One region of the Gelria sp. Kuro-4 genome, then DNA from elsewhere that is predicted to be linked to it. Evidence: riboswitches for the same ligand, from Rfam matches in the RefSeq annotation. Region 1 holds a riboswitch; each other region holds the start of a gene.
What was found. Region 1 has a riboswitch for S-adenosylmethionine ahead of K5554_RS06545 (hypothetical protein). Riboswitches for the same ligand answer to the same signal wherever they lie in the genome.
Positions count from the first base shown of each region.

Region 2: another riboswitch for S-adenosylmethionine. It lies ahead of K5554_RS05695 (homocysteine synthase); the one in region 1 lies ahead of K5554_RS06545 (hypothetical protein).
Region 3: another riboswitch for S-adenosylmethionine. It lies ahead of metK (methionine adenosyltransferase); the one in region 1 lies ahead of K5554_RS06545 (hypothetical protein).
Region 4: another riboswitch for S-adenosylmethionine. It lies ahead of K5554_RS13175 (methionine ABC transporter ATP-binding protein); the one in region 1 lies ahead of K5554_RS06545 (hypothetical protein).

Region 1 covers NZ_AP024619.1:1,311,576-1,319,090, forward strand. Annotated here, with positions in the region: gene K5554_RS06535 (chromate transporter) at 1-468, opposite strand, end outside; gene K5554_RS06540 (chromate transporter) at 472-1,137, opposite strand; SAM riboswitch class I at 1,571-1,676, shown strand; gene K5554_RS06545 (hypothetical protein) at 1,741-2,400, shown strand; gene K5554_RS06550 (homocysteine S-methyltransferase family protein) at 2,397-4,838, shown strand; gene K5554_RS06555 (methylenetetrahydrofolate reductase) at 4,825-5,703, shown strand; gene K5554_RS06560 (electron transfer flavoprotein subunit alpha/FixB family protein) at 5,875-6,873, opposite strand; gene K5554_RS06565 (electron transfer flavoprotein subunit beta/FixA family protein) at 6,885-7,515, opposite strand, start outside.
Region 2 covers NZ_AP024619.1:1,137,084-1,144,598, reverse strand. Annotated here, with positions in the region: gene K5554_RS05715 (HEPN domain-containing protein) at 1-264, shown strand, start outside; gene K5554_RS05710 (Glu/Leu/Phe/Val dehydrogenase dimerization domain-containing protein) at 434-1,501, opposite strand; gene K5554_RS05705 (hypothetical protein) at 2,170-3,222, shown strand; gene K5554_RS05700 (phosphoribosyltransferase family protein) at 3,236-3,796, shown strand; SAM riboswitch class I at 3,879-3,988, shown strand; gene K5554_RS05695 (homocysteine synthase) at 4,134-5,420, shown strand; gene K5554_RS05690 (homoserine O-acetyltransferase) at 5,433-6,536, shown strand; gene panD (aspartate 1-decarboxylase) at 6,508-6,885, opposite strand; gene panC (pantoate--beta-alanine ligase) at 6,885-7,515, opposite strand, start outside.
Region 3 covers NZ_AP024619.1:2,339,703-2,347,217, reverse strand. Annotated here, with positions in the region: gene K5554_RS11785 (DUF401 family protein) at 64-1,284, shown strand; gene K5554_RS11780 (LysM domain-containing protein) at 1,255-1,809, opposite strand; gene K5554_RS11775 (QueT transporter family protein) at 1,958-2,407, opposite strand; gene K5554_RS11770 (hypothetical protein) at 2,596-3,171, shown strand; gene K5554_RS11765 (hypothetical protein) at 3,394-3,537, opposite strand; gene K5554_RS11760 (HD-GYP domain-containing protein) at 3,569-4,255, opposite strand; gene K5554_RS11755 (helix-turn-helix domain-containing protein) at 4,526-4,906, shown strand; SAM riboswitch class I at 5,045-5,154, shown strand; gene metK (methionine adenosyltransferase) at 5,210-6,403, shown strand; gene K5554_RS11745 (sensor histidine kinase) at 6,499-7,515, shown strand, end outside.
Region 4 covers NZ_AP024619.1:2,627,473-2,634,987, forward strand. Annotated here, with positions in the region: gene K5554_RS14765 (DUF134 domain-containing protein) at 1-35, shown strand, start outside; gene K5554_RS13155 (hypothetical protein) at 300-554, opposite strand; gene K5554_RS13160 (PepSY domain-containing protein) at 757-1,317, shown strand; gene K5554_RS13165 (response regulator transcription factor) at 1,490-2,167, shown strand; gene K5554_RS13170 (cell wall metabolism sensor histidine kinase WalK) at 2,164-3,576, shown strand; SAM riboswitch class I at 3,629-3,743, shown strand; partial or broken gene K5554_RS13175 (methionine ABC transporter ATP-binding protein) at 3,806-4,519, shown strand; gene K5554_RS13180 (methionine ABC transporter permease) at 4,662-5,279, shown strand; gene K5554_RS13185 (MetQ/NlpA family ABC transporter substrate-binding protein) at 5,276-6,118, shown strand; gene K5554_RS13190 ([Fe-Fe] hydrogenase large subunit C-terminal domain-containing protein) at 6,276-7,515, shown strand, end outside.

The DNA.
Region 1 (7,515 bases):
ATCGAGCTTAAGGCGGCGGATGGCGAAGAACGCGACTACCGCAATGATCACACCGCTCACATTCGTGATGGAGGATGGGATTATGCTCCAGGTGGCCGCCACGATCAAGGCCACCACGGCCGGCCGGATGCCGGTGAACATGGCCTTCACAGCCGCCAGCGAGCGGTAGCGGAGGAAAACCCAGGTTAGGGCGAGGATCACGAGCACAGAGGGCATAACCACACCGGTGGTGGCGGCAGCCGAACCCCAAACACCGGCCGCCTTGTAGCCCACGAAGGTAGCGGCATTGATGGCAATAGGCCCGGGCGTCACCTGCGAGATGGCAATCACGTCGATAAACTGGGACAGGGTCAGCCACTGGTGCAGGGTGACGACCTCCCGCTGGATCAGCGGGATCATGGCGTAGCCGCCGCCGAAGCTAAAGAGGCCGATCTTGAAGAAGGTGGCAAAAAGCTTAAGCAGTATCACGTCTTACCTGGCCTCCTTGTCCTTTTTTTCTTCCTGAGCGGCACCGTTTTCCGCTTTAACCACCTCAAGGCGGCAGGCGGCTACGCCGGCGGTGGCTGCCGCAATGATGACGAACACCGGGTGTACGTTGAAGCCGATGAGAGCCAGCAGGGCAAGCAGCGCGAGGGCGCCGCCGAAGCGGCTTTTGATGGCTGTCTTACCCACGTCGAAGACGGCGGCGGCCATGAGCGCGACCACGGCCGGGCGCATTCCCGCCATGGCGGCGCGCACATAGGGGTTGTGCTGGACGCCCAGAAAGATAGATGCGACCACTAGAATGGTGATGAAAGAGGGCAGGGCAGCCCCCGCCACCGAGAGCAGTGCGCCGGACAGGCCGCTCAGCTTGTAACCTGTTAAAGCCGCGATGTTCACGGCGATGGAGCCCGGTGAGCTCTGGGCCACGGCTATGGCGTCCACAAACTCCTCATCTTCCATCCAGCCCGATCGCTCCACAATAGACTTACGGATGAGGGGCAGCATGGCGTAGCCACCGCCGAAAGTGAACGCGCCAATGGTGAAAAAAGACCAAAAGAGGCGCAGCGGCGTGGGAGGCAAGAACGCCTTACCTTTATCCTGCTTTTCCCCGTACCGGCTCAGCGGGGCCTTCCCCGCTCTCTCCCCCGCCTGCATCCCAAAACCATCCCTCTCCTACCTTAATAAGCCAGATTATCTATAGGATAACATAGGAAGCAAATCTATGCCAGCTCCGCGCCGCCTTGTCCCAACCAACCGGCGAAGGTAGCCGGAACCCGAGCGCCGGTTCTTCCACCCGGCGATCCGACCCGCCCCTGAGGGGTCGTCTCGGGGTCGGCCATAATCAGCGGAGTGCACGCTTTCCGGGCCGGGAGGGTCGAGGCTGCTTGGGTCCCATGGCTCAGGATGTTCAGCGCTTCCAGGAGCATGAAGCCCTGCGGGACGGCAAGCGGCTGTGCTGGGCCACGGATAGTAAAAACTTCGGCGACCGGCCGGATAATCCTTCTCAAAAACCGTAGTTCGAAACGACATCCCCCTTGACAGTGCCCGCTTCAGCGGCTAGAATATGGCTAACCACAACTGAAAAATGCTCTTATCCAGAGTGGCGGAGGGACTGGCCCCATGAAGCCCGGCAACCAATCGGGAGCGCCCGATCCGGTGCCAATTCCAGCAGGAGGATTCCTGAAAGATAAGAGGAGCGCACAAGAGGCCTCTTCCTTTTGGGAAGGGGCCTTTTTTAGCGCCGGGGAGGAAGGAAAGATGCGGATTGACAGGCGTGAGGTTACACGTTACCTGGGCCTGAAGGGTGGCCGGGAACTAGACGTGCGGTGGGCGGAGCGTGTTGAAGAGGTGGTGGCGGAAGCGGAAGAGCTCCTTACGCCGGCCTTTTCCTGGCGGACGTACCCGGTGGTGCAGGTGGGGGAGGGCGAGATTACCCTTGCCGGGACGGACCTTACCGTGAGTGGGCCGCGCATGGTGCGGCGCCTGGCCGGGGCGGAGCACCTGACGGCGCTCGCTGTGACGTGTGGGCCGGCGCTGGAGGAGGCGGCTGCGGTGGCCTTTGCCCGCGGCGAGTACGCCCGAGGCGCCATCTTGGATGCGGCCGGTTCGGCGGCGGCCGAGGCCCTGGCCGACGAGGTGAACGACTCGGTGGCGGCTGAGGCGCGGGCGAGGGGGTATTGCCTCCTTCCCCGGGTGAGTCCAGGCTACGCCGACTGGGACCTGGCGGTGCAGCCGCGGCTCCTTGAGGCGGCGGGGGCGGAGGGGCTCGGCATCAGCCTCAGTGCGGCGCTCCTTCTAATACCGCGAAAATCGGTTACGGCGGTGATCGCCTGGATGAAGGAGCCCGTGGCGGTGAACGGTGGTTGCCGTGCCTGCCCGCGCACGAGCTGTCGCTACCGGAGGGAGGAGGAGCAGTGAATCTGGCTGACTTACTGGTTGAGGGAAAAGCCGTGATCGTGGATGGGGCGATGGGAACACTCTTACAGGCCCAGGGGCTGGCACGGGGCGAATGCCCGGAGGGTTGGAACCTTCTCTACCCCGAACGCGTGCAGGCGGTGCATGCGGCTTACCTGGCCGCCGGTGCCCAGATCATCGAAACCAACACCTTCGGTGCCAACCGGGTGAAGCTGGCCGCCTACGGCCTTGCGGCCAAGGTGCGGGAGATTAACGCGGCGGGCGTGCGCTTAGCACGGGAGGCGGCCGGGGGGCGGGCGCTGGCGGCCGCCTCCATCGGCCCCACCGGGCGGCTCTTTGCGCCCTGGGGGGACCTTACTTTTGAGGAGGCATACGCCGTCTTTGCCGAGCAGGCTGAAGCCTGCGCTGCGGCGGGGGCGGACATCCTGTGGGTCGAGACCATGGGCGAGCTGGGGGAGGCGCGGGCGGCGCTCCTGGCGGCGCGGGAAACGGGGCTCCCGGTGGTGGTAACCCTTACGTTCAGCAATGGCGCCCGCACTCTTACCGGTACGGACCCGGTCACGGCGGCGGTGGTGCTCACACACCTGGGAGCGGCGGCAGTGGGGGCCAACTGCTCGGGTGGCGCGCAGGAACTCTGGCCGGTTTTGGCAGAGATGGCCCGGGCGACAGCCCTTCCCCTGGTGGTGCAGCCCAACGCCGGCCTGCCCCGGCCGGAAGGCGGGCAAAGCGTCTTTCCCGTGGGACCGGAGGAGTTCGCCGCCTGGGGGAAGCGCTTCCTCGACCTGGGCGTGGCGCTCCTCGGCGGCTGCTGCGGCACCACGCCGGCGCACATTGCGGCACTTACAGCCGCAGTGAAGGGGCGCGCCGTACCCGCGCGTTCAGTTATCCCCGGAGCGGCTCTGAGCTCGCGGAGCCGCACCGTCTTCGTGGGGAGCGGATGCCCGCCGCTTCTCATCGGGGAGCGCATCAACCCCACCGGCAAAAAAGCCCTGGCCACGGCCCTTAAGGCCCGCGCCTGGGACGAGGTGGTGGCCCTGGGGCGCAGCCAGGAAGAAGAAGGGGCCGGGGCACTGGACGTGAACGTCGGCCTTCCCGGCGGGCCGGAGCCCGAACTCCTCCGGGACGCCGTGCGCGCGCTGGGCGCACAACTGGGGAGCCCGCTCGTTCTAGATAGCGCCAACCCACAGGCCCTGGCGGCGGCTCTACCGGAGTATCCGGGGCGCGCCCTCATCAACAGCGTGAGCGGTCGGCCGGAGAGCCTGGCGGCGGTCCTGCCGCTGGCAAAAAAGTACGGGGCGGCGGTGGTGGCCCTCACCCTGAATGAACAGGGGATACCGCCCCGGGCGGAGGAAAGGGTGGCCGTGGCCCGGCGAATAGTGGCCGCGGCGGAGCAGGCGGGCCTTGCGCGCCAGGACGTGCTGGTGGACTGCCTTACCCTGACGGCCGGGGCGGCCGAGGCCGGTCCCCGGGAGACCCTGCGGGCTGTACGCCTGGCCAAAGACCTCGGCCTCAGCACGCTGCTCGGCGTGAGCAACGTCTCCCACGGCCTTCCCGGGCGGGAGACTCTGAACAGCACCTTCCTGGCCATGGCCCTGGCGGCCGGCCTCGATGCCGTGATCGCCGACCCGGCCAGCACCCGCATCAAGGAAACCCTTCTCGCCGGTGCGGCGCTGACGGGGCGTGACCCGGGAGCAAAAAGGTACATTGAGACCGTGGCCGGAAAAGCGCCGGCCGCTCCAAAGGGTGGGGAGGTGGCCCGGGAAGGGGAAGTGAACCGCAGCAAAGGGGCAAACCTGGGGCAGGCCCTGCGCCGGGGTGAGAAAGACGCTCTGGTGAGGGGTGTACAAGAGGAACTGGCTGCCGGGCGCGATCCCTTGGAACTGCTCAACACGGATCTCCTCCCGGCCCTGGGCCAGGTAGGTGAAATGTACGCCCGGGGTGAGTACTTCCTTCCCCAGCTCCTTTTGAGCGCCGAAGCCATGGAAGCGGCTCTTGGGCTGCTCGAGCGGGCGATCGGCACCGCCGGCGTAGCCCGCGCCGGCCGTGTAGCCCTGGCCACCGTGGCCGGCGACATCCACGACATCGGGAAGAACATCGTGGCGGCGCTGCTTAGGGCGAACGGCTTTCAGGTGGTGGACCTGGGGCGGGACGTGCCGCCGGAGGAGGTGGTGGCCGCGGTTGCGGGCGGTGTCGACGCGGTGGGGTTAAGCGCCCTCATGACCACAACACTGCCGAGTCTCGAGCAAACGGTACAGGCGGTCAAAAGAGCCGCTCCGCACCTGCCGGTGATGGTGGGCGGGGCGGTGGTGACGGAAGAGTATGCCAGGAGTATCGGGGCGGACGGCTATGCAGCTGACGGGGTGGGAGCGGTGGCATTAGCGCGGCAGCTCATCGCCCGGGCGCAACAAAGTAAGGAGGTTGAAACAGATGCCCACGCTTAAAGAAAAACTCGCCCGCGGCCAGTTTGTGGTAACGCTGGAACTCGACCCGCCGCGCGGGGCCGACCCGGCGCCCGTCCTGGCACAGGCCCGGGAGCTGGCCGGGCGGGTGGATGCCGTGAACATCGCCGACTGCCCCATGGCGCGCCTCAAGATGAGCCCCATTGCCGTGGCGGCGCTGGTGCAGCGGGAGCTCGGGCTTGAGACCATCTTTCACCTTACCTGCCGCGACCGCAACCTGCTGGGCCTCCAGGCGGAACTTTTAGGCGCGTGGGGCCTGGGGGTACGCAACATCCTGGCTTTAACCGGCGATGAGCCGGCCCGGGGCGATCACCCTCAGGCGACCGGCGTTTACGATGTAGACTCCACCGGCCTGGTGCGCATAGCGGCCGGCCTTAACGCCGGGCGGAGCCTGGCCGGGCGGGAACTGCCGGGCACAGGCTTTCTCATCGGCGTGGTGGCCAATCCGGGGGCAGGCGACCGCGCGCGCGAGCTCAAGCGCCTGGAGGAGAAACTGGCCGCCGGGGCACACTTTATCCAAACCCAACCTGTCTTTGAAGTGGGCGTAGCGGAGTCTTTCGCGCACGCCGTCGAGCCGTGGCACGTCCCGGTGCTCTTCGGGTTCCTCCCGCTTACCGGCGCGGCCATGGCCCGGAACCTGGTGGTGCGCGTCCCCGGCATCAGCATCCCCAATGAGGTGTTAGCGCACCTGGACGCAGACCCCACCTGCGGCCCGTCCCTGGCGCGCCGGCTTTTCGCCGACCTGGCTCCCCTGGGCGCCGGCATCCACTTCTTTCCCATGGGACATCCCGAACGTGTCCTCGCCTGCCTCGCCCCGCAAAGCACCGTTGCTGCCTCGCCGGCTTAGAGAATGCGGCGGATCCGCTAAGTGCCGAGCAAAAGCATCGTCCTGGCCACGAGGCGGCCATCTTCTTTCACCGATGTCCAACTTCCTTTCCCGGGCGCCACAAAAGGCTGTCGGCCGCTTACGACCGACAGCCTTGTCTTTTCCCAACCGCAGGGACAGACCTCGTAGTGCTCAGGCCCCCTTGGCCTTAAACTCCCGAAAGCGCGCGGTGAGGGCGGGGAGGATGTCTTTTACGTCGCCGACGATGCCGTAGGTGGCGAGGTCGAAGATGGGGGCGTGGGGGTCCTTGTTGATGGCCACCACCACGTCGGCCTTTTGCATGCCCACGGTGTGCTGCACCACGCCGGAGAGGCCGCAGGCGATGTAGAGGCGGGGGGCGACGGTCTTGCCGCTCTGGCCGATCTGGCGGTCGGCGCCGATCCAGCCTTCGTCCACCGGTGGCCGCGTGGCCCCCACCACACCGCCCAGCACCCGGGCGAGTTCTTCCAACAGCTGGAAGTTTTCCTTGGAACCCATGCCGCGCCCGCCGGCCACTACCACCGCCGCGTCCTCGAGACGAACGGCGGGCTGAGGCAGGGGGACAACCTCGAGCACCTTCAGGGGGATTTGGTCCTCGACCAGGTCAACCGTAAGGCGCGTGAGCTTGCCCTGCCGCGCGCGCTCGAGCGGCGGGAGAGGAAAAACGCGCGGGCGCACGGTGGTCATCTGGGGGCGGTGCCGGGGGATGGTGATGTGCACCAGGACGTTACCGCCGTAAGAGGGCTTGGTTTGCACCAGGAGGCCCTGCGGGTCCAGGGCGAGGTCCAGGCAGTCGGCGGTGAGGCCCGTGCCCAGGCGGGCGGCCAGCCGCGGGGCCAGGTCGCGCCCGAGCGCGGTCGCTCCGAAGAGCACGATGTCCGGCTGCCGCTCCTGAAGCACGGGGACAAGCACATCGGCGTAGGGCCGGGTCCGGTAAAACTTGAGCACGGGGTGATCGGCGAGCAGCACCTCTTCGGCGCCGGCGGCGAAAAGGTCGCCGGCCAGTCCCTCCACGCCGCTCCCCAGGAGCACCGCCACCACCGGCCGGCTTCCGCCCGCCATGGCGCGGGCTTTGCCCACGAGCTCCAGGGCCACGCGCTGGAGGCGGCCGTCCCTTTGCTCGGCGAACACCCAGATCTCCTCCTCGGCCATGCGCTCACCTCCTAGAGGATTTTGGCCGCCTGCAGGCGCTCGGCCAGGGCGGCGGCGATCTCTTCCGGTTTGCCGGTCAGCATTTCGCCGCGCCCGCGCCCCGGCGGCGCGAAGACATCGGTCACCCGGGTGGGGGAGCCGGCCAGGCCGATCTTATTCGCTTCGGCGGCGATGTCGGCGGCCGTCCAGACGGTGAGGGGTTTCTTGGCGGCCTTCATGATGCCCAGCGGGGTGGCGTAGCGCGGGGTGTTGAGTTCCTTGGTTACCGTCAAAAGAGCCGGGAGCGGCACCTCCACCACCTCGCGCGTTTCCTCCAGCAGCCGTTCGGCCCGCACCCTATTGCCGCTCGCCTCGATTTTGCTCACATACGTAATCTGCGGCAGATTAAGGCGCTCGGCCAGTTCCGGCCCCACCTGCCCGGTGTCGGCGTCCACGGCGTGCCGCCCGCAAAGGATAAGGTCGTAGCTTCCCATCTTCTTGATCGCCTGGGCCAGCGTGTAGGAGGTGGCCAGGGTGTCGGCGCCGCCCAGGGCGCGGTCGGAAATCAGGTAGGCCTGGTCTGCGCCCATGGCCAGGCCCTTGCGCAGCGCCTCCTTCACCTGGGGCGGGCCCATGCTGAGGAGGCTCACCAGAGCGCCGTGG
Region 2 (7,515 bases), 170 kb from region 1:
GGACACTCCGTGGCTGAGCTGGCCACCAAGGCCACCTCTGAGGACCCTTCTTTTGCAGGCATCGCTCCTGAGGCCGCCCTCCTCGACAAGTACTATATCCCCACCCGCTACCCCAATGGACTTCCGGGCGGCATTCCTTCGGCGGCTTATGGGGCCAGGGATGCCGCAGCGGCCTTGGAACTGGCTCGCAAGGTGCTGGAGTTTGTCGGCGCAAAAGTGCCCGCCTTACACTATGGGGCATCGCCCCCATCAGACAGCGCTTAGAACCGCAGCCGGATGAATCAAGCACATTGAGTATGGGGCCAAGGGTAAAGACGGAAGAATCCCTGGTAACAACTTTGGACGGTGCGTAAACGTTTGCCAACGCAATCAGGCCCTGTAAGCCATCCAGCGCTTACAGGGCCTGTTCGGCATTCGGCGGCTCAAAAGGAGCTTACCTGCCCAGGTACATACGTTTTTGCTCCAGTGCCTTCCGAATACGTTCTTCAGCCAACACCTTGGCAGCTTCGTACGGTTCGATCTTCCTTTCGGTGGCGATGGCAAAGACCTTGAGGAGAATGTCATAAATACCTGCTGCTTTCTTGTACGCTCGCTCCTTATTATACCCACCCGGGGCGAACTCTTCCGCCACGTTGATTACGCCTCCGCCGTTGACGATGAAATCCGGCGCATATACGATCCCCCTGGCTGCAAGGGCTTTCCCGTGGCGCGGTTCCAGCAGCTGGTTGTTGGCTGAACCGCAGACTGCCTTGACTTTTAATTTAGGAATAGTCTCGTCGTTGAGAACGGCTCCAAGAGCGCAAGGAGCAAATATGTCAGCCTCAACGTCAAAAACTTTGTCTTGTTCTACAGGAATGGCTCCCGCTTTGACAGCACGCTGCAGCTTATTCTCGAACATATCAGCAGCATATACCGTGGCACCGGCCTGGATGAGCTGTTCAATCAGGCTCAGGCCGACGTTACCACAGCCCTGGACGGCTACTTTTTTGTTTTCCAGGCTTTCATTTCCCCAGACGTGTTTTGCCGTGGCGCGCATGGCCTGCAATACCCCGTAAGCAGTCACCGGCGAGGGATTTCCGGATGTTTCAGGCAGCCCGGCCACGTATTTGGTTTCCTTGCGAATCGTCATCATGTCTTCCAAAGTACTACCGACATCCTCGGCCGTAATATAGCGGCCTCCTAAGCTTTCTACCATGCGGCCGAAGGCACGCAGCAGCTCCTCCGGTTTTTCTTTATTGGGATCGGCGATGATCACAGATTTGGCCCCGCCGAAGTCGAGCCCCATCCCCGAATTCTTATAGGTCATTCCCCTGGACAAGCGCAAAACATCAAACAAGGCCTCATCCTCGTTCTTGTAAGGCCAAATGCGAAGGCCACCCAGAGCCGGCCCAAGGGTTGTATTATGAATGGCGATGATGCACCTCAGCCCGGATACCTTGTCATAACCAAACAAGACTTGCTCGTGATCGTACTCTTCCATATTTCTAAGGACATCTCTCATTTTCTAAGCCTCCCCCTACATTTAAGCGATCTTTTCGGCTGCGCCGCCGGCAGAGTTCTTGGCCCCTCAAGCGCGAACCGCGCCGGGAATCCACCGTTCTCCTCCGGTGATTTTAGTACCATCGTCAAGGCGCTTGCCCACTTGTGATACGGTTCCACCCTGCAACATAATGCAGGTTAACGGACAACAAAGCTGCAAAATGTTGCAGAATACGAACAAAACTGCAGACACAGGTCAGGATACTGCAACTCCTTACGCTTCGCTCCGGTCTCGGCGGTATCGGCGGAACACCACCCCTTCCCTTCTTCGTGTTTTCCCTTTTCTTGACCACCAGCCTTCTTGTGGGTACCGACTTGGTACCGCCCTTGTTATTTGCAAAAAACATGCCAAGTCTGTGTCAACCAGGCGCGGCTTTCCCTGTTTTCGTCCCCTGCAAGCCACTGCAACCCGGAAGCGCTCTGCCTGCAGTATACTGCATTTGCGCCGACGGCCGGCCGGGCGCCTTATTGGTGGTGCGCTGGACAACCTGGACGTCAACCGTCTTGACGGCCGGCGTTCTTGCTGCTATACTCGAAGCGAACAATTTATGTTCATCCTGGCTAATTGTTCGTGCCGGGATATTCTTTTTTCTCCCGCTCCTCGCCCAAGCCGAGAAAGGAGGACAAACCTTGAGCCTACAGGACTTGCTGGCTGCGCTTGGAGTCATCATCAACGGTCTTCCCCAGGGGTTGCTCGCCCTCTCCTTCGGTTTTGCTGCCCTTCCGACCTCCGTGGCCTTCTTCATTGGCGCCGCCGGCGCGCTGGCCTTCGGCCTGGTTGCGCCCATCTCTTTCCAGGCGGAAACGATTACTCTGGTGGGCACCATGGGGCAAAACCGCCAGGAACGTCTGTCCATGCTGATTTGGGAAGGTGCCGTTATGACCGTGATCGGCATTCTGGGCCTTCTCCAGACCATTGTGACCTTTGTCGGGCCGGTGGTCACCAACGGCATGATGGCGGGCGTAGGCGTGGTGCTCACGGCAGTGGCCGTCAACATGGTGCGCGAAGAGCTGCCGGTGGGACTGGTATCGGCCGCTACTGCCCTTCTCGTCTACATGCCCACCAAGAATCTGGTCTACACCATCGTGGCCTCGGTAGCGGTCTCCACCATGGTGGCCAACCTGCTGGGCAAGGTAAACCCGGTGGCCCACAACAGCGAGTATGAGCGCTTCATTCTGCAGCGACCTATCGCTACGCCCCGCGTGCTGCGCGGCGCCGCCGCCCTCATCTGCCTTAACATCGGTGCCAACATCGCTTTTGGTAATATCACTGGTTCTATCGCCAAGACTACCCTCAACCTGGACCACCTGGCCATCGTCTCCAGCCTGGCAGACCTGGGTTCCGCCCTCTTCGGCGGGGGACCGGTAGAATCCATCATCTCCGCCACCGGGGCCGCACCGCACCCGTTGCTGTCCGGTGCCTTAATGATGTCTCTTATGGGCCTTATCCTGGTGGCTGGACTGCTGCCCCGGCTAGGCCGTTACGTGCCTATGCAGTCCATCGCCGGCTTTCTCCTGGTGCTGGGCGCCATCGTCACCTTCCCCATCAACGCCGAACTGGCCGTCACGGCCGATCCCCTGGTGGGTGGAGTGACGGCGGCCGTCACCGCCACCACCGACCCCTTCCTCGGTATGCTGGCCGGGGTAGCCATGAAGTACCTGATCGCGCTGTTTGGAGTGTAAAGGAGGTTGTGCCATGCCTGCAACGTACCATTTGCGCGTGGCCGGGCTGGAACGGGAGCTGCCCCTGGTGGAAGTGGCACCGGGCCTGGCCATTGCGAGTTTTGTCATCCTGGGCGACGCCGAGCTGGTGGAAGCCGCGGCACCCGAGATCGCCCGGCGCCTGCCCCCGGTGGACTTCGTGGTCTCCGCCGAGGCCAAGGGCATTCCCCTGGCGCAGGAGCTTTCGCGCATCCTGGGGCTTAAGCGCTATCTCGTGGCCAGAAAAAGCATTAAGCCCTACATGATCGACCCCCTGGTCACCGAGGTGGTCTCTATCACCACCCAGAAAAAGCAGATCCTCTGCTTGGACGGGAAGGACGCCGCCGCCGTGTGCGGCCGGCGGGTGGCCGTTGTGGACGATGTGATCTCCACCGGCGCCTCGCTGGAGGCGGTAGAGCACCTGGTAAAGAGCGCCGGCGGCACGGTGGCGGCCCGGGCGGCCATTCTGGCTGAGGGTGAGGCGGCAGAGCGCAACGACATCATCTTTCTCGAGAAGCTGCCCCTTTTTAAGAGTGCTGCAGGCCGACCGGCTTAAAGCTTGAAGGAATTCGTAACCGTAGGGTATTGACAAACCCGTGGCCGGCGTGTATAGTTAATGGCAACAACTGCACAGGAAACTCTTATCGCGAGTGGCTGAGGGACTGGCCCAATGACGCCCGGCAACCAGTTGGGGATGCCCAACCCGGTGCCAAATCCTGCAGAGCGGGCCCGCTCTGAGAGATAAGAGGAGGCGAAGAAACCCTCTTCTTATCGAAGAGGGTTTTTTGTTGCCTGTGCAGGGCGCGCGCCAGTCTCTCTCTCGCCGCAACCAAGGCTTCCCGGGATCCTGTAGGCCTGTCTCCTCGCTATACCCTAACTTGGGAGGAATAAACATGTCGCAGCGCAAACTCGGTTTTGCCACCCTGGCCATTCATGCCGGTCAGCGGCCCGACCCGGCCACCGGCGCCACCGCCGTCCCGATTTTCCAGACCAGCTCGTACACCTTCCGCGATGCTCAGCACGCCGCGGACTTGTTCGCCCTGAAGGAAAACGGGCACATCTACACCCGTATTGACAATCCGACGGTGGCGGTTTTTGAAGAGCGCGTCGCCGCCCTGGAAGGCGGTGTGGGCGCCCTGGCCACCGCCTCCGGCCTAAGCGCCGTCTTTTACGCCGTAACCAATGTGGCCCACAGCGGCGACGAGATTGTCTCCGCCAGCAGCCTCTACGGCGGGACGTACAACCTCTTTGCTGCCACCCTCCCCCGCTTCGGTATCACCACGCGCTTTGTGGACCCCGGCGACCCGGAAAACTTTCGGCGTGCCCTTACGCCCCGCACGCGGGCCCTGTACGTAGAGATCATCGGCAACCCCAAGCTGGACGTGCCGGACCTCAGCGCCATCGCCCAGGTGGCCCACACCGCCGGCATCCCGCTCATTGTGGACAACACCTTTGCCTCCCCATACCTTTGCCGGCCTTTCGATTGGGGAGCCGATATCGTAGTTCACTCCGCCACCAAATTCATCGGCGGGCACGGCACGAGTATCGGCGGCGTCATCGTCGACTCGGGCCGCTTCGACTGGACCAACGGGAACTTCCCCGCCTTCACGGCACCGGACCCCAGCTACCACGGCATCTCCTATACAGAGACGTTCGGCAGACAGGCCTATATCGTTAAGGCCCGGGTGCAACTGCTGCGCGACACCGGCGCCTGCCTGAGCCCCTTTAACGCCTTTCTCTTCCTGCAGGGCCTGGAAACGCTGCCGCTTAGGATGGAGCGGCACGCGGAAAACGCCCTGGCCGTGGCCCGCTACCTGGAGGGTTCGCCCTACGTGAGCTGGGTGAACTTCCCCGCCCTACCCTCCCACCCCTCTTACCCGCAGGCCCAACAGTACCTGCAGGGGAAGGGCGGCGCCATTCTCACCTTCGGCATCAAGGGCGGGGTGGAGAGCGGCCGCCGGTTCATGGACAGCCTGGAGCTCTTTTCGCTCCTCGCCAACGTGGGGGACGCCCGCTCGCTGGTGATCCACCCGGCCAGCACCACCCACCAGCAGTTGAGCGAGGAAGAACAACTCGCCAGCGGCGTTACGCCCGACCTGGTGCGCCTCTCCATCGGGCTCGAGGACGTGGACGACATCATCGCCGATCTGGACCAGGCCCTGAAAACAGCCGTTTCGTGAGGAGGTGGCAAAATGACCGGAGCTCCCCTTACAGTAGAAAGGCACCTGGAAGGCGTCGGCCTGGTGCACACCCGCTCCGTCACCTTCCCGGAGGGCCTCACCCTGTCGTGCGGCGCCACCCTGGCCCCGCTGGCCGTGGCCTATGAAACCTATGGGGAGCTGAACGCCGCGCGGGACAACGCCATTCTCATCTGCCATGCCCTCACGGGCGACGCGCACGCCGCCGGCCGGCACACGCCGGAGGATAAGGCGCCCGGCTGGTGGGACCCGCTCATCGGCCCCGGCCGCGCCTTCGACACCGAACGCTACTACGTCATCTGCAGCAACATCCTGGGCGGCTGCGCCGGGAGCACCGGGCCGACCAGCCTCCACCCGGCCACCGGCCGGCCCTACGGCCGCTCCTTCCCGGTGATCACCGTGGCCGATATGGTAAAGCTGCAGCACCGCCTCCTGGCGGAGCTGGGGGTAAGGCGCCTGGTAGCCGTGGCCGGCGGCTCCCTGGGCGGGCTGCAGGCCCTGGAGTGGGGCCGGGCCTACCCTGCGCTCGTGGAAAACGTCGTCGCCATCGGTGCAGCCGCCGCCCTTTCCACCCAGGCGCTGGCCTGGAACTACGCCCAACGCCAGGCCATTTTGCTCGACCCGGTACAGGGCCTGGCCCTGGCTCGGGCCATCGGCACCATCACCTACAAGAGCGACCTTTCCTGGCGGAGGAAATTCGGTCATGCCTGGGCCAGCCCGCCGGAGGAACGGTATCGCCTGGACAGCCGCCTGCAGGTGGAAAGCTACCTGGCCTACCAGGGCGAAAAACTGGTGCGGCGCTTCGATGCCGATTCTTACCTGTATCTCACCAAAGCCATGGATCTGTTCGACCTCCAGGAAGGATACCCTTCGCTTACAGCCGCCCTGGCCGGCTACCGCCCGCGAGTCCTCATGGTGGGCATCAGCTCGGACTTTCTCTTCCCGCCCTACCAGCAGAAGGAAATCGTGCGGGCGCTTCGGGCCAACAAGAAAAGCGCCGCCTACCGTGAGATCATCTCTCCCTACGGCCACGACGCTTTTCTTATCGAATTCGATCAACTGGGCTACATCATCGAGGAGTTTCTCCTGGGAGCTTGATTTCCTTGACTTTGTTGGCCTGGTCCACCAGCACAACCCGCGGCCGGAAGCCCAGAGCTTCTTCAGCGCTCACCCAGGTGTAGGCCATGATGATCACCTTGTCCCCCGGTTGCACCAACCGCGCCGCCGCGCCGTTAAGACAGATGGTACCGCTCCCGGCCTCCCCGGGTATGACGTATGTTTCCAGCCGGACACCGTTGTCGACGTCCACCACCTGCACTCGCTCATGCTCCAGCAGGCCGGCAGCCTCCATCAGCGCGCGGTCCACCGTGATGCTGCCCTCGTAGTGCAGGTCCGCCGCCGTAACCGTGGCGCGATGGATCTTGGCTTTGAGCAGGTTGAGCAGCATCAGTCGACGACCACCCTGATGTTGTCAATAAGCCGTACCTTGCCGATATAGGCCGCCACCGCCAGCATTACGCGGCCGGAAAGGGCGGCCTTTTCCGCCAGCGTTTCCGGATCCACAACCGCAACATAATCGATGCGGCTGACGAGGGGCTCGGCCTGGAGGGTGCCGCGTACGGCCTCTCCCACACGCCGCCCGTCGCGTTCGCCGGCGGCAATCAGGTCGCGGCCGCGCAGGAGGGCCCGGTAGAGCACGGTGGCCGCCCGCCGCTCCGCCGGGGAAAGGTAGGTGTTGCGGGAGCTGAGCGCCAGGCCGTCGCTCTCGCGCACGATGGGCAGGGGGACGATCTCCACATCGAGGTTCAGGTCGCGCACCATCCGCTGAATCAGCGCCAACTGCTGCGCGTCTTTTTCGCCGAAATAGGCACGGTCGGGGGTGACAATATTAAACAGCTTGGTCACTACCGTAGCCACCCCGCGGAAGTGTCCCGGACGAAAAGCACCGCACAAGCCCTGGCTGAGCCTTTCCACTTCCACATGGGTCTGAAAGCCTTCCGGATACATCTCCGCCGGCGCCGGGTGAAAAATAACAGCGGCACCTGCTTCCGCAGCCAGCCGGGCGTCCCGGTTCAGG
Region 3 (7,515 bases), 1.0 Mb from region 1:
GGGGAGGAAATCGCCGTAAGCTGTCGAAGGTAACTTCCAACCATAGGGAAGGGAAGTTGCGCTTTGGCTGCACTCTGGAAACTCGGTCTTACGGCACTCTTTCTCGCCGTCCTCATCGGCCGGCACGTCCGGTTGGGTTGGGTAATGGTGCTGGGCTCCTTTTTCTTGGGGTTTCTTTTCCACCTCGCTCCCTTCGCCATCGTCGGCTCCATGTGGGCCGGCCTTAAGGCCTGGGAGACCATCAACCTTCTTCTCATCCTGGGACTGGTCATGCTCTTGGAGAACTTTCTCACGGAAAAAGAACTGATGCAGCGCATGGTGGAGCGGGCGCGGGCGGCCTTCCGCGACCCGCGCCTGGCCTTGGCTGCGCTGCCGGCCTTCATCGGCCTTCTGCCTTCGGCGGGCGGCGCCGTCTTCTCCTGCCCCATGGTGGAGCAGGTGGGAAGCCCGCTCGGCCTCTCCCGCGAGCGCAAGGCCTACATCAACTACTGGTACCGCCACCTGTTTGAATACTGGCTGCCGCTCTACCAGGCGGTGGTGCTGGCGGCCGGGATACTGGCCGTGCCCACCGGGAGCCTCATCCGCCACATGTGGCCTTTTACCCTCTTTGCCTGCCTGGTGGGCGCCGTGGTGGCCTTCCGCGGCCTGCCCTCGGCCGAGCTCACGGCGGTGGCGGCCCCGGCCGGGGAGCAGCTTGCGGTGTGGGGCCGGTTCCTGCGGGAGGCGTGGCCGGTGCTGCTCATCGTTATGCTGGTTTTGGTGTTCAACCTGAACGTTGCCCTCTCCGTCGGGGCGGTCCTGGGCCTGCTGCTCATTCTCCACCGCTACCCGCTGCGGCGGCTGCCGCGCCTTTTGCAGACGCTGATGGGAAACGACATCATGGCCAGCGTGGCGGCCATCATGGCCTTTCGCGGCGTGCTCCTCGCCACCGGGGCGGTGGAGGCCATGCCCGGCATCTTCGCCGCCCTGGGGGTGCCGCCGCTGCTGGCGGTGCTGGGGATTCCCTTCTGCGCAGGCCTGCTCATGGGCTCGAGCGTGGGCTACATCGGCGTCAGCTTCCCGCTCATCCAGGGCCTGCTCACCCTGGGCGGCGCTCTGAACCTGCGCTGGGCGGCTCTGGCCTATGCCGCGGGCCAGGCCGGGTTTATGCTCTCGCCGCTGCATTTGTGTTTTCCGCTCTCGGTGGACTACTTCCGTGCCGCCATGGGGCGCGTGTGGACCTGGGTGGCCCTTTCGGAAGCCGGGGTGATGGCCCTAGGGATTGCCCTTTATGCCCTGGCGTAAGAGCCCACCCCGAGGCAGGCAGATGTTGGTGCGCGGGCGCAGGTTCTGCGGGTCGAGCCCCGGGTTCACGGCCAGGATCTCCTCCACGGTGAAGCCGGTGGCCCGGGCGATTTTGTACAGGGTGTCGCCCGGCTCCACCACCCAGTAAATGCCGCTGGGACAGGGCGGGACCTCAGGCGGGACAATGGGCGGGGACGGTAATGAGATCCGCTGGCCCACCTGGAGGTTGTTCGGGTCAAGACCCGGGTTGGCGGCGAGGATGTCTTCCAGGTAGGTGCCGGTGGCTTGGGCGATGCTGTACAGGGTGTCCCCCGGGGCGACCACCCAGTACACGCCGCCGGGCCAGGGGTGCTGGTCATCCGGGTTGTCGGCGCCGGCAGGCACGGTGAGCACGCTGCCCACCTTAAGGTTCCACGGGTCGACGCCGGGGTTGGCCGCGAGCAGTTCCGAGAGCGGCACGCCGGTCTTGAAGGCGATTTGGTACAGGGTGTCGCCGGGCTGGATGGTCCAACGCTGCGCAGGCATGTTCATCCCTCCTCGTTTCCTGTGCTCGAGGGGCCTTACGCTACATATCTATTCGGCCGCCGCGCCGCTGACAGCCGCCGTAAAAAAAGAAGGGCAGGAAGCCTGCTCGGTTTCCTGCCCTCTTTGTTTCCGGCGCACAGCGGACCTGCTAGCTCTTTTTTCTTTTCAGATACCAGATGAGCGGGCAGCCGAGCCCGAACACCACCAGCGCTTCACTGGCGCCGATGCTGAGCGCTGTGGCCCAGTACGGCAGGCGGGCCAAAACATGCAGGTAAGCGCTGATGATGAAGGCGTTCAAGACCACCGGTGCAAGGTAGGCAATGACGCTGTGGCGAAAGCGGTAGGTTACCCAGGCGGCGAGCAGGGTGGTCAGGCTGCCCACCACCACGTCGATGAGCCCGGCCGGGCTCATGAGGTTTGCCAAGAGGCAGCCGAGGAAAACACCCCAGACGGCCTCCGGATAGATGATGGGGAGCACCGTCAGGGCCTCGGCCGCCCGGAACTGCGTCGGCATGAAGCTTACGGCCTGCAGCGCGTAGGTGAGGGCCGCGTAGAGCGCGGCGATGAGGGCGATGCGGACGACGGTATGAGCTTTCATGTGCCTTCTCCTTCCTTACCGGTTCAGCCGAAGTTTACCATACTGCAGCGCCGGGGGCAAGAAGCCGGTGGCCGAGGCGGCCGCTGCGTTTCTTGACACGAACATGTGTTTGGGAATATAATGAAAACAAGCCGAAGAATGGCTCAGTTGCTTCTACTCAGTAAGGTCGAGGGAAGGGAGGAGTTTCCGTGGGAGAGCGGGAGCAGCTGAAGTTGGAAGCAGTCCGGGCGGAGGTGGCGGCCCTGCGGCCACTTTATTGCGACGGCGCCGGCGACGGCACCGAGATCATCCTGCGTTCGGGAGAAAGGCTTTGGCAGCCGCGGCGCATCCGGGCGGTGCGGACCGAGCTGGCCCACCTTTACGGGGTGGACCTGGTGGCGGTGCGGCGCATCTACGGCGCGCTCCTGGAGCGTTCGAGCAGCGTGCCGCTGCCGCTTTGCCCGCGCCTGATCCTGGTGCCGCTGCGCCTGCGCCGGCCGCGGTGCCGTGGCGACGCCTCCCTGGGCTACATCTCTTACCACGAGGTCAAGGAGGTGCGCGCCGCCGAGCCAGGGCCCTTTCGGAGCCGTGTCGTTCTCTTTTCCGGGGTGGAGGTACCCGCCTTGTCCCGCCGGCGCGTCGTTCTGGAGCACCTGAGCGCCGCCCGCCTGGTGGAGGAGCGCTACCTCAGCCGACACGGCTGGAAGCCGCCCGCGGAGGAGCTTCGCCTGAGCGAGCGCCTGGGCGCCTTCCTGCGCGAGCTGAGCGCGCATTATCTCTTCTAGAAGCCTTCGTACAACCGGCTGCCGGCGGCCCATAGAGAGAGTCCCCCACCACAGCGGTGGGGGACTGTTTGCTTCGTTGGACCTCGTCTGCTGCCGGAGCCACTGCACGCCGGTCATTTTTTGCGGCGGGTCGCCGGCGGCCGGCGGCTGCGCCGCTCTGCTCCTTTCTCCGCCGTCCGCACCTGGATCAGAATCTTTCGTTTGTACTGATTAAATAAACTATTACTTACTCCCCCGGCCGTTTTCCAGGCTCCTGAGCAGGGCACGGATTTCGGCTTCGGTTAAGAGGTCCTTCTCAGGCGCATCGTCCTTGGTTCCGACAACGATTGCTCTGTCCGGATCGGTACGGGCTTCTTCCTGGGCCATCCGGTACACCCCCCTTCGGTGGTTCCGACTTTCAACGGGTAATGGCGCATTGGGCAACCACATCGCAGAGCACCAAGTCGTCGATCAAGAGGCTGGCTGCGTACACCACCGGGTTGTGAAAATTGCGGTACATCTGGAAACAGCGCGCGAGCCACTCGCTGGCGTCCCTCAGACTTTCGGCCGGGCTGCGCGACTGCTCTTCCTGCAGCATGCGGAGAAAGAGAGGGACCAGCGCCGGGTCAAACTGGCGGCCGCGCATCCGCTCGAGTTCCTGGCGTGCCTCCTGCCGGGTTTTAGTAGGTTGGTAAACGCGGGGCGACGTCATGGCGTCCCAGCTGTCACACAGGGCGAGGAGCCGCGCCGCCGGCGGTATGCCTGCCCCGCGGAGCCCAAAGTAACCTTCGCCGTTCCACCACTCATGGTGGTAGAGCACGCCGGCCGCCAGGCGCTCAGGCGGGTGCAGACCGGCCAGCATTTCCAGGCCGTACCGGGGGTGCTTTACCATCTCCTGCCACTCTGCGGCAGCGAGGCGGCCGGGCTTATGTAGAACCGCCGGCGCAATCCGCAGCTTCCCCACGTCATGCAAGAAAGCCGCCGTGACCAGGCTTTCCAGGGCGGCAGCGTCCAGGCGCATATATTTACCAGCTTTCAGTGCAAGCTTAGCCGTGTTCAAAGAGTGTCGGTGAACGTCTGGGAGTGCGTCTTCCAGCTGCGCCAAAAGTTGGAAGAAGAAGTCCAATGCCGATCTGCCTCGTTTCTACAACGGAAGTCGATCAGGGCCGAATCATGTAAGTCTAAATCGCATTATAGCATTCGAATCGACGACTGCCAAAAGCAAGTAACAGCAGTTTTGCCTGTTTATGCGGACCTAGGCGGCAATTGCTCCCTTATGCTCAGCAAGGATACATATATCTACCTGCAGTGCATAGGCCCTATGCGCCGCTGGGGCGAAAAGTAGAGGCAATACCTGTAAGTGGGGGCATATTCGATGCAAGAATTAGGAGCTACCCTGCGGGCCTGGCGCAAAGCCCGCAACATGAGCATCTACGATGTGGAGCGCCGCACGGGGATTCGCTTCAGCCTCGTCTCCGCGTACGAGCGGGGTGAGAAGAAACCCTCCCTGCAAAACGCGCGCAGGCTGGCACAGCTCTACGGGGTGCCGGTGGCTTACCTGGTGCTTTCCCCGGCGGAAGTCACCGAGTGCATCCCGCCGGAGCTGAAGGACGTGGTGAATCTTTTTCTCCGCCGCCCGGAACTGAGAAACCTGGTCACCCTCTTGGCGGACCTGCCGCCGGAGGGTGTACAGCACCTGGCGAACTTCCTGCACGCTGTCAAGGACCGCTCCCCCGACACCGGGCATGAAGGCTGAACCGCCGGGGCCTTGCTCCATGCCGAGGCAGTTCACCCCGGCGGTGCGGCGGTCCAAACGCTCCGGCCGGCACGGACTATTGACACCCGTGGCTGGATATGCTAGTATCGGAACGAAAAGCTGGACAAGTGAATAAAACTCTTATCCAGAGAGGTGGAGGGACGGGCCCGATGAAACCCGGCAGCGTGCCAGGGGGTGTCCTGGTGATGTGCCAATTCCTGCAGAATGTCAATTCTGGAAGATAGGAGTGCCCAGGCCGCTTCCAAATTGAGGCGGCCTTTTTGATTGAAGGGAGGACTTTTCGTGCCGGAGCGCTACCTGTTTACCTCAGAGTCGGTCACCGAAGGGCATCCGGACAAGGTGGCCGACCAGATCTCCGATGCTGTGCTGGATGCCATCATTGCCAAGGACCCCAATGCCCGCGTGGCCTGTGAAACCGCCGTCACCACCGGCCTGGTGCTGGTGATGGGGGAGATAAGCTGCGACTGCTACGTGGACATTCCTCACCTGGTCCGCGAAACCATCAAAGGCATCGGCTACACCCGGGCCAAGTTCGGTTTCGACGGCGACACCTGTGCTGTGCTGACTGCCATTGACGAACAGTCTCCGGACATCGCCCTGGGCGTGAACAAGGCCCTGGAGGCGAAACAAGGCCAGGCCGATCCTTGGGATCAGATCGGCGCCGGCGACCAGGGCATGGTCTTCGGTTACGCCTGCACCGAGACGCCGGAGCTGATGCCGCTGCCCATCTCGTTGGCGCACCGCCTGGCACGGCGGCTGGCGGAGGTGCGTAAAACCCGCCTGCTTCCGTACCTGCGGCCGGACGGCAAGACGCAGGTTACCATTGAATACGAAGGCAACCGGCCGCTGAGGGTGGATGCCGTGGTGGTTTCGGCCCAGCACAAGGCCGACGTGCCGCTGGAGAAGATCCGCGCCGATATCATCGAAACGGTGATCAAGCCGGTGATCCCTCCGGAGCTTCTCGATAGCCGTACCCGCTTTTTTGTCAATCCCACCGGGCGCTTTGTCCTGGGCGGCCCGGCGGCGGACTCGGGCCTTACCGGGCGCAAGATCATTGTGGACACGTACGGCGGCAGCGCCCGCCACGGCGGCGGCGCCTTTTCCGGCAAAGACCCCACCAAGGTGGACCGCTCCGCCAGCTACGCGGCGCGCTACGTGGCTAAGAATGTGGTGGCCGCCGGCCTGGCCGAGCGCTGCGAGGTGCAGATTGCCTACGCCATCGGCGTGGCGCGGCCGGTGTCCATCACCGTCGATACCTTCGGCACCGGTGCCCTGGGCAACAACGAACTCGCCCAGCTGATCCGCCGGCACTTTGAGCTGCGCCCGGCGGGCATTATCGAGACCTTGAACCTGCGCCGTCCCATCTACCGGCGGCTGGCCGCTTACGGGCACTTCGGCCGCCCCGATCTGGACCTTCCCTGGGAGAAAACCGATAAAGCCGAAACCCTGCGCCGGGCCGCCGCAGACCTCCGCTGAGCGGAGGCTTTTTTCTACTCCGGGATAAAGCTCTCAAGATTTGGCAGGAAGGCAGGGCCGGGAAGTCGAATACTGTAAGCCGGGGTGAAAAAGGCATGGAGGTTAACGCCGACCTGGCCCGCCTGGAGGAGATTCTCCACCAGACCGTCGATACCATCAAGGAAAGCCAGAAACAGATCAGCGCCATCGCCGACGAGGCGCGGGCCGAGGTGGCCCGGCTGAAGCGGGAGCTGGAACGGGTCAAGGGCGAAACCCTGGACGTTATTGAAGCGGTGGACGCCGCCCGGAGTGAAGAACAGCGCTCCCGCATGGAGCTGATGCGGGTGAGCCGCGACTTCAGCCAGTACGGCGAGGAGGACATCCGCCGCGCCTACGAGCGCGCCCGCGATGTCCAGGTGCGCCTTATTTTGCTCACGGAAAAAGAAAAGGCCCTGCGGGCCCAGCGCGATGAGATCGAGCGCAACCTGCGCAACGTAACCCGCCTGCTCAGCCGCTCGGAGGCGTTGACGGCCCAGGTGGGCGTGGCCATCGACTACCTGAGCGGCAACATCCAGCAGCTCTCCCAAACCCTGGCGACGGTGCAGGAGAAACGCGAAATCGCCGTGCGGGTTATTCAGGCCCAGGAAGAGGAGCGGCGGCGGGTGGCCCGCGATCTGCACGACGGCCTGGCGCAGCAGCTGGCCAGCGCCCTGCTCGAACTACAGGTGACGCAGCGCCTGCTGGAAGAGGATATCGACAAGGCGCGGAGCGAGCTGGAAACGGTGGAAAAGATCATCCGCAGCGGTCTCCGGGAGACGCGCGATGTCATCTTTAACCTGCGGCCACCTGCCTTGGACAACCTGGGGCTTAAGGCGGCGGTGGACAATCTGGCCGTCCAGGTTGAGGAGCGTACGGGCCTCAGCATAACCGTGACGGTGCACGGCGAAGAGCAGCAGCTGGAAGCCACCATGTTGAGCTGCGTCTTTCGCATTATCCAGGAGGCCCTGAACAACGTGGTCAAGCACGCCGAGGCGACCCAGGCGCAGGTGCGGATCGAGTTCAACCCGGCCTTCCTGGCCGTGCGGGTGGTGGACAACGGCAAGGGCTTTGTGCCGGAGAAGGGGGTGGCGAAA
Region 4 (7,515 bases), 1.3 Mb from region 1:
CCGGCGACGAATCGGAAGACACCTCCCAGCGCTAACTCCTGGGCTCATCCCCCGACCTACGCCTGACAACAGCGAAGCCGGCGGCTTTCAGCTGCCGGCCGCTTTTTCGGCCGCGTGCCCCCTGGGCGCGTATTGCGCCCCGCCGCCGCCAGAGCCCGGGCGGCATTCGGGCCGATGTTGCCGGCAACGAGGGCCTCAACCTTTTCCCGGGCCAGGGCTGGGCCATGGCGATGCCGGCACCGCCGGGTTCCCCCTGTGCCGGGTTGGGGCCGCCCGCCGGGTTCCCGCTGCCGTGTCACTCAAGATGAGGTACCGGCAGCGCCCGAACGGGGATCCACAGCACTCGCCAGGTCGTCGCCCTGGGACGTAATCGCAACCTTCATGTTAACCCCCCTGCTTCTGGCGCCCCGCCCGCAGCCTCCCCGTCCGCCCGGATCGGCGCGGTGCACCAGGCCGCCGCACTTGGGGCAACGCAGCCGTGCGCCCTGCATACCCGCCCTGTAGGCCAGGCCGAACTCGTAACCACCGGTAGCACAGCGAAACTTACGCTCCACCGGCCTCACCCCCTTGGCCCTCTCAGCCTAACGCTTCAGGTCTTCTAAGCCATACGTAAGTCAATAACAGCCGGAAAAAACAAGAAAATTCTCATGAAATCCTAATCGAATCCTAATCCTTTTTTCACCCCATTCTAATCCAGCTCAGCCATAATAAGACGTGAAGGTGGCCACCTTGCAGAGAAGAAAGGAGCTGGATACAATGATGTGGTTCGCGACGGCCAAAAAGGCCGCTGTACCTCTTCTGGGTGCCACGCTGGTATTTAGCTACGTGAGCGCCAGCGGCACCGCAGCAGCCAAACCCCCGGCCGCACCGGCGGCAGCGGTGCAGGAGGTTGAGCAAAAACTCCCCGAAATCAAGGGCTCTATTTTCCTGGGGCGGGCGGCGCATGATACCGCCAAAGCTCAGGAGGCTGAGCATCCAGCAGCCAAGGAAGACGCACCTGATCCGGCCCTGGCCGCGAAAGCCAAGCTCAGCCCCGCCCGGGCCGAAGCGGCGGCCCTCCAGGCCTACCCCGGAGCCAAGGTGGTTAAGACTGAGTTGGGGGATGAGAATGGGTACCTGGTTTACCAGGTGGAACTCACCGCTAAGACTGGTGAGTCCCTGGATGTTAAGGTAGACGCCGGGAGTGGCCGGGTCCTAGCCCAGGAAAAGGATGCCGGCGGCGAAACCGAGCAGGAAAAGCTGGAAAGCGAGAAGTCCGGTGCCGAAGCCGACACGGACAACATCCAGGTGGAACAAGAAGGCGAGTTTCAAAACTGACCTGGGTGAACCAGCCGGCGCCACTTTCGACCTGATCCCCCCTGCGAAAAAGCTCCCTCGCCCGCCTAGGTGAGGGAGCGCCTTTTTTATACCGGGACGCAGCTTAGCGAGCCGCTTTAACCTGACCTTAACATTCTGGAGGTACAATAGACTAAATGAAGGAGGGACCCGTGTGCGCCTGTTGGTGGTCGAAGACGAGCCCGATCTCGCCCGGGTGGTCGTTCGCCGTCTCAAGGAAGCAGGCTACGCTGTGGACCTGGCAAGGGACGGAGAGGAAGCGCTCGATTTTCTCGCGGCCGTGCGCTACGACTGCGTCATCTTGGACCAGCTGCTGCCGAAACAGGACGGCCGCAGCGTCCTCAAAGCGCTGCGCAGCCGTGGCGACAACACGCCCGTTTTAATCCTCACCGCCCTCGACGCGCTGGAAGACAAGGTGAAGGGACTGGACGCCGGGGCGGACGACTACCTCACCAAGCCCTTCGCCTTTGAGGAGCTCCTGGCGCGCGTGCGCGCGCTCCTTAGGCGTAGCGGCGAGGAACACCGGGGCCCCATTTTAACGGTAGCCGACCTGGAGCTCAATACGGTGACACACCAGGTAACGCGTGACGGACAGGAGATTAAGCTTACGGCCAAGGAATACGCCCTGCTCGAGTACCTCATGCGTCACCCCAATCAGGTCTTGAGCCGGAGCCAGATTGCCGAGCACGTTTGGGATTACGACTTTACAGGCCTCTCCAACGTGGTGGACGTTTACATCCGCTATCTGCGCCGCAAGGTGGATGACGGGTTCGAACCCAAGCTCATCCAAACAGTGCGCGGTACTGGTTACCAGTTGAGGGCGCCGGAATGATGCTGAAAAAATTGCGCGCCCTGGCCGGCGCCGCACTGCGTCTTCTGGAACGGAACCTTACCATCAGTGCCCGCCTAACCCTCTGGTTCTCGATGCTCTTGACAGTCGTCTTAGCTTTTTTCAGTTCTGTGGTCTACCTCACCTTGGACCGTGGCGGGAAGGCGGAAGTGGCAACCCTGGTCGCAACCCACGCCCAACAGGTTTTAGCCCAGGTGGAGGTGGAAGACGGCCACCCCCGCGTTTCAGAACCCATTCACCTGGCACCTTCCGGCACACAGGTGGCATTATACGATGGACGCGGCAACCGGCTCCTGGGCGAGGCGGTCCCGGGCGTCTTACCAGAGAAAATGGGGGTACCCCCCACCGGTTCGCAACCCCAGCACTTAGAAGTTCACGGCCAGGGCTGGTTTGTGGTCACCCTGCCGGTAGAGGACGGTGGCCGGGTAATCGCCTGGGTGCGGGCGGCACGCACCACCCAAGGCGTGGAAGCAACCAGCCACCGTTTTCTGTTCCTCCTCCTGGCGGCGGCACCCCCGTTTCTCCTGGTGGGTGCGCTCGGCGGGCTCTTTATCAGCCGGCGCGCCCTGGGCGCCATCGACCGGATCACCCGAACGGCCCGGGCCATCGGACAGGGCAACCTGTCCGAACGGGTCAGGGTTCCCAGCGCCAATGACGAAGTAGGCCATCTGGCCCAAACCTTCAATGAAATGCTAGGCCGCCTGGAAGCAGCCTTTGAACGCCAGCGCCAGTTTACGGCCGATGCCTCGCACGAGCTGCGCACGCCGCTGGCGGTGGTGGCTGCACAAACAGAGGATGCCCTGCACCTGCCCGCGCTGCCTCCAGAGGCCAGGGCCGCCCTGACCACCATTCAAGCGGAAACCCAGCGCATGGCCAAACTTATCGCCCAGCTGCTTTTTTTGGCCCGCAGTGACAGCTCCCGCCTGGGGCTGGAGTACGAAGAGTTGGACCTGGCCGCGCTGGTACGCGATGTAGCGGCGGAACTGGCCGCTGCGGCTGCAGCCAAGGGCCTGGAGTTCAAGGTTGAGGCCCCGTCCTCCCTTACCTTTTGGGGCGATCAAACACAGCTCACGCGGCTCCTCATTAACCTGGTGGAAAACGCCATCAAGTACACGTACCGGGGACAGGTCAGGGTGCGGCTTACGGCCCAGGAAGGCGGGATTGTCCTGGCCGTAGCAGACACCGGGCCCGGGATCCCGCCGGAGGCCCTGCCGCACATTTTTGAGCGCTTTTACCGGTTGGACAAGGCGCGTTCCCGGGCAAACGGCGGAACCGGCCTGGGCCTGGCCATCGCGCGCTGGATCGTCACCGCCCACGGCGGCCGTATCGACGTTCAGAGCCAGGTAGGGCGCGGCACCACCTTTACCGTTTGGCTGCCGCCGGGCTCTTGACAGCTCCCGTTTTCCATGCTAATATTCATGCCAACAAGTGAATAGCTGAGGGCTCTTATCCAGAGAGGTGGAGGGACTGGCCCTGTGAAACCTCGGCAACCAGCCGCTCATGCGCGGCCCGGTGCCAATTCCAGCAGGACGAGAGGTGCTGTCCTGGCAGATGAGAGTGCGGAATTAAACCCCTCCGTCTGTCGGAGGGGTTTTTGTTGCTTCAAGGAGGGAGAAAAAAGTGATCGAGGTGAAGCACCTGACAAAGGTGTATGAGACACCCACCGGGAAGGTAACGGCGCTTACGGACGTGTCCTTCCGGGTGGCGCAGGGAGAGATCTTCGGCGTGATGGGCCTTTCCGGCGCCGGTAAGAGCACCCTCATCCGCTGCCTTAACCTCCTCGAGCGGCCCACCGCCGGCGAGGTCTGGGTGGCGGGCCGGAACCTGGCGACACTCGACCGGAGCGAGCTGGCCCGGGCGCGCCAAGGCATCGGCATGATCTTCCAGCACTTCAATCTCCTCAAGCTCCGCACCGTAGCCGAGAACGTAGCCTTCCCGCTGGAGATTGTCCACGCACGGCCGGCGGCCATCAAAACGCGCGTGGCGGAGTTGCTGGAGCTGGTGGGGCTGGCGGACAAAGCCGGCGCCTACCCGCACCAGCTCTCCGGCGGCCAGAAGCAGCGGGTGGGCATCGCCCGGGCGCTGGCCTGTCGCCCGAAGCTCCTCCTTTCCGACGAAGCCACCTCGGCCCTCGACCCGGAAACCACCCAGTCCATCCTGGCGCTCCTTAAGGAGATCAACACCGGCCTGGGCGTAACCATTGTTCTCATCACCCACGAGCTGCCCGTAATCCAGGCCGTGTGCGACCGGGTGGCCGTGCTGGAACAGGGCCGGCTGGTGGAGGAAGGGCCGGTCCGGGAGGTCTTCAGCCGCCCGCGGGCGGCGGCCACGCGGCGCCTGCTCAGCATCAGCGGGCTCTTGCCGCCAAGCCGGGTGACCCTGGCCCCGGCGGCGGGGGTGGTGTAAGGTGCGCGCGCTGCTCACCGATGCGGCCCTGCAACGCCTCATCCTGGAGGCCACTGGGCAGACCCTCTCCATGGTCGGCCTTTCCTTGGCTATCGCCCTGGCCGCTGGGGTACCCCTGGGGGTGCTGCTGGTGGTGACGGCACCGGAGCACCTGCTGCCCCGGCCCCGGCTTAACGCCGTCCTGGGGGCCGTGGTCAACGCTGGGCGCTCCATCCCTTTTATCATCCTTCTCTTTCTCCTTATGCCCGTCACCAAACTCCTGGTCGGTGTCGCCATCGGCACCCGCGGGGCCATCGTCCCCCTGGCGGCGGCCGCCATCCCCTTTGTGGCGCGCGTGGTGGAGAGCGCGCTCAAGGAGGTGGATCCGGGCGTGGTGGAAGCGGCGCAGGCCATGGGCGCCTCACCGGCCCAGATCATTTTCAAGGTGCTTCTCCCGGAGGCCTGGCCGGCGCTCCTTCTGGGATTCACCCTCACGGCGATCAACCTGGTGGGTTACTCGGCCATGGCGGGAGCCATCGGAGGAGGTGGTTTAGGGGACATCGCCATCCGTTACGGCTACCAAAGATTCCGTGACGATGTGCTCTTAGAGACCGTCGTCATCCTGATCGCTCTGGTACAGGTTGCCCAGTCGGCCGGCAACTGGCTGGCCCGGCGGGCGGCCAAAGATCAAAGGGGGTTCAGTGCATGAAAACAAAAGTTCGCCTGGCGCTCTTCATTGTCGCCGTCCTCGTCGCCACGAGCCTGGCGGCCTGCGCGCCGGCCAAGCCCCAGGAAAATGGCGGCAGCTCGGAACCTGCCGCCCAGGCCCAGGTGACGCTTAAGGTAGGCGCTACCACCGTGCCGCACGCGGAAATCCTCAACTTTGTCAAACCCGCCTTGGCAAAAGAAGGCATCACCCTGGAAGTAAAGGAATTCAGCGACTACACGCAGCTTAATCCCGCTCTGGCGGCCAAGGAGCTCGACGCCAACTACTTCCAACACATCCCGTACCTGGAGAGCTTCAATAAGGGCACCGGCAACAGCCTCACCTACATCGCCCGCGTTCACATCGAACCCATGGGCATCTACTCTAAGAAGCTTAAGGACCTCAAGGATGTGCCGGCCGGTGCCAGCGTCGCCATCCCCAACGACGCCACCAACGGCGGGCGGGCCCTGCTCCTTTTGCAGAGCGCCGGGCTTCTTAAGCTGAAAGAAGGCGTGGGCATCACCGCCACGCCCCTCGACATCGCCGAGAACCCGCACAACCTGAAGATCAAGGAGCTGGATGCGGCCTCCCTGCCGCGCACGCTCGCAGACGTGGACCTGGCCGTGATCAACACCAACTACGCCCTGGAAGCGAAGCTGGTGCCCACCCAGGATGCGCTTTTTATCGAAGACAAGGATTCGCCCTATGTGAACGTCCTGGTGGTGCGGCCGGAGGACAAGGATAAAGAGCCGCTTCAAAAACTGGCCGCTGCCCTCAACACACCCGAGGTGAAGCAGTTCATCGAGGAGAAATACCAGGGCGCCGTGGTACCGGCCTTCTGACGGCCGCCGCCCGCTTTCGCCCTTTGTCCGGCCGGTCCCGGCCTTCCCGTGGCGGAGCAACGTACTCTGCGCGGCCTGGGACCGGCTTGTCTTGTGCGGCTGCAGCGCCGGGTAGAGTGAAGGCGCTTCCGGGTTAAACTAAACCGGGGTGATAGCGATGGAACTTGAACTTACCCCGACCCAGGCTTTGCGCCGGCGCCTCTTTCGGGAGGTGGCAGGCGCGCTCCAGGCCGGAACACTGGTCGCAAAAGTGGAGGACTTGGCAAAAAGCCTGACCCCGTTCTGGCGCGAGCGGGGGCAGAGCGAAGCGGCGGCCCGGCAGGCGGCCGCCGGGCACGTGCGCTGTGCGCTGGGGCTCAACCCGCACCCGGCGGGCGGGGAAACCCTTGCCCAGGCGGCGCGGCGCGCCCTGGAGACAGGTACACCGGAAACGCCCACCATTGTGGCGGTTCCCGGCGCCTGCGCCGGTTGCCGGGACATGGAGTGCGCCGCCGAAGCCGCCTGTGTCACCGGAGCACTAAAAAAAGGACCGGCGGGTACGGTCCAAGTTGACAACGAGCGCTGCCTCAACTGCGGGCTCTGCATCGGCGCCTGCCGGGCGGCCGCGCTGTCGGACAAAGCGGAGATAGTGCAGGTGGCCAAGCTCCTCCTTGACGGGCGGGGGCCGGTGGCGGCAGTGGTGGCCCCGGCCTTCGCCGGGCAGTTCGGGCCGGACGTTTTCGGCGAGGAAGTGGCGGCGGCACTCCGGGAGTTCGGCTTTCACCGGGTGGTGGAGGTGGCCTTGGGGGCGGACGTCATCACCATTAAGGAAGCAGAGGAGTACCTGCGGCGCATCCGGCGCGGTGACCCCTTTATGATCACGTCCTGCTGCTGCCCGCCCTTTATCCGCCTGGTACAGAAGTTCCGCCCGCGCCTGGCGCACCTTATTTCCGATTCAGTTTCCCCCATGATCGCCATCGGCCGCCTGGAGAAGGCTGAGCACCCCGGTACGCGCGTGGTGTTCATCGGTCCCTGCATCGCCAAAAAGTCGGAGGCGCGCCAGAGGGAGCTGGCCGACGCCGTGGACTTTGTCCTCACCTTCGAGGAGGCGGCCGCCCTGCTGGAAGCGGGGGGCATCACCGTGCCGCGCCGGGCGGCGGCGCCCGCCCTGCGGGACGCCAGCCACGACGGCCGTATCTACGGGCACACCGGCGGCGTTACAGCCGCCATCATGCGCAGCATCGCGAAACTGGCCCCCGGCACGGCGGTGGCCGCGCGCCAGGGCAACGGCATTAAAGAGTGCAGTGAACTTCTCAAGAAGGCCGAAGCCGGCGAACTTAAGGCCACCTTCCTCGAAGGCATGGCCTGCCCGGGCGGCTGCGTGGGCGGCCCGGGGAAGCTCGTCCCGCCGGAGGTCG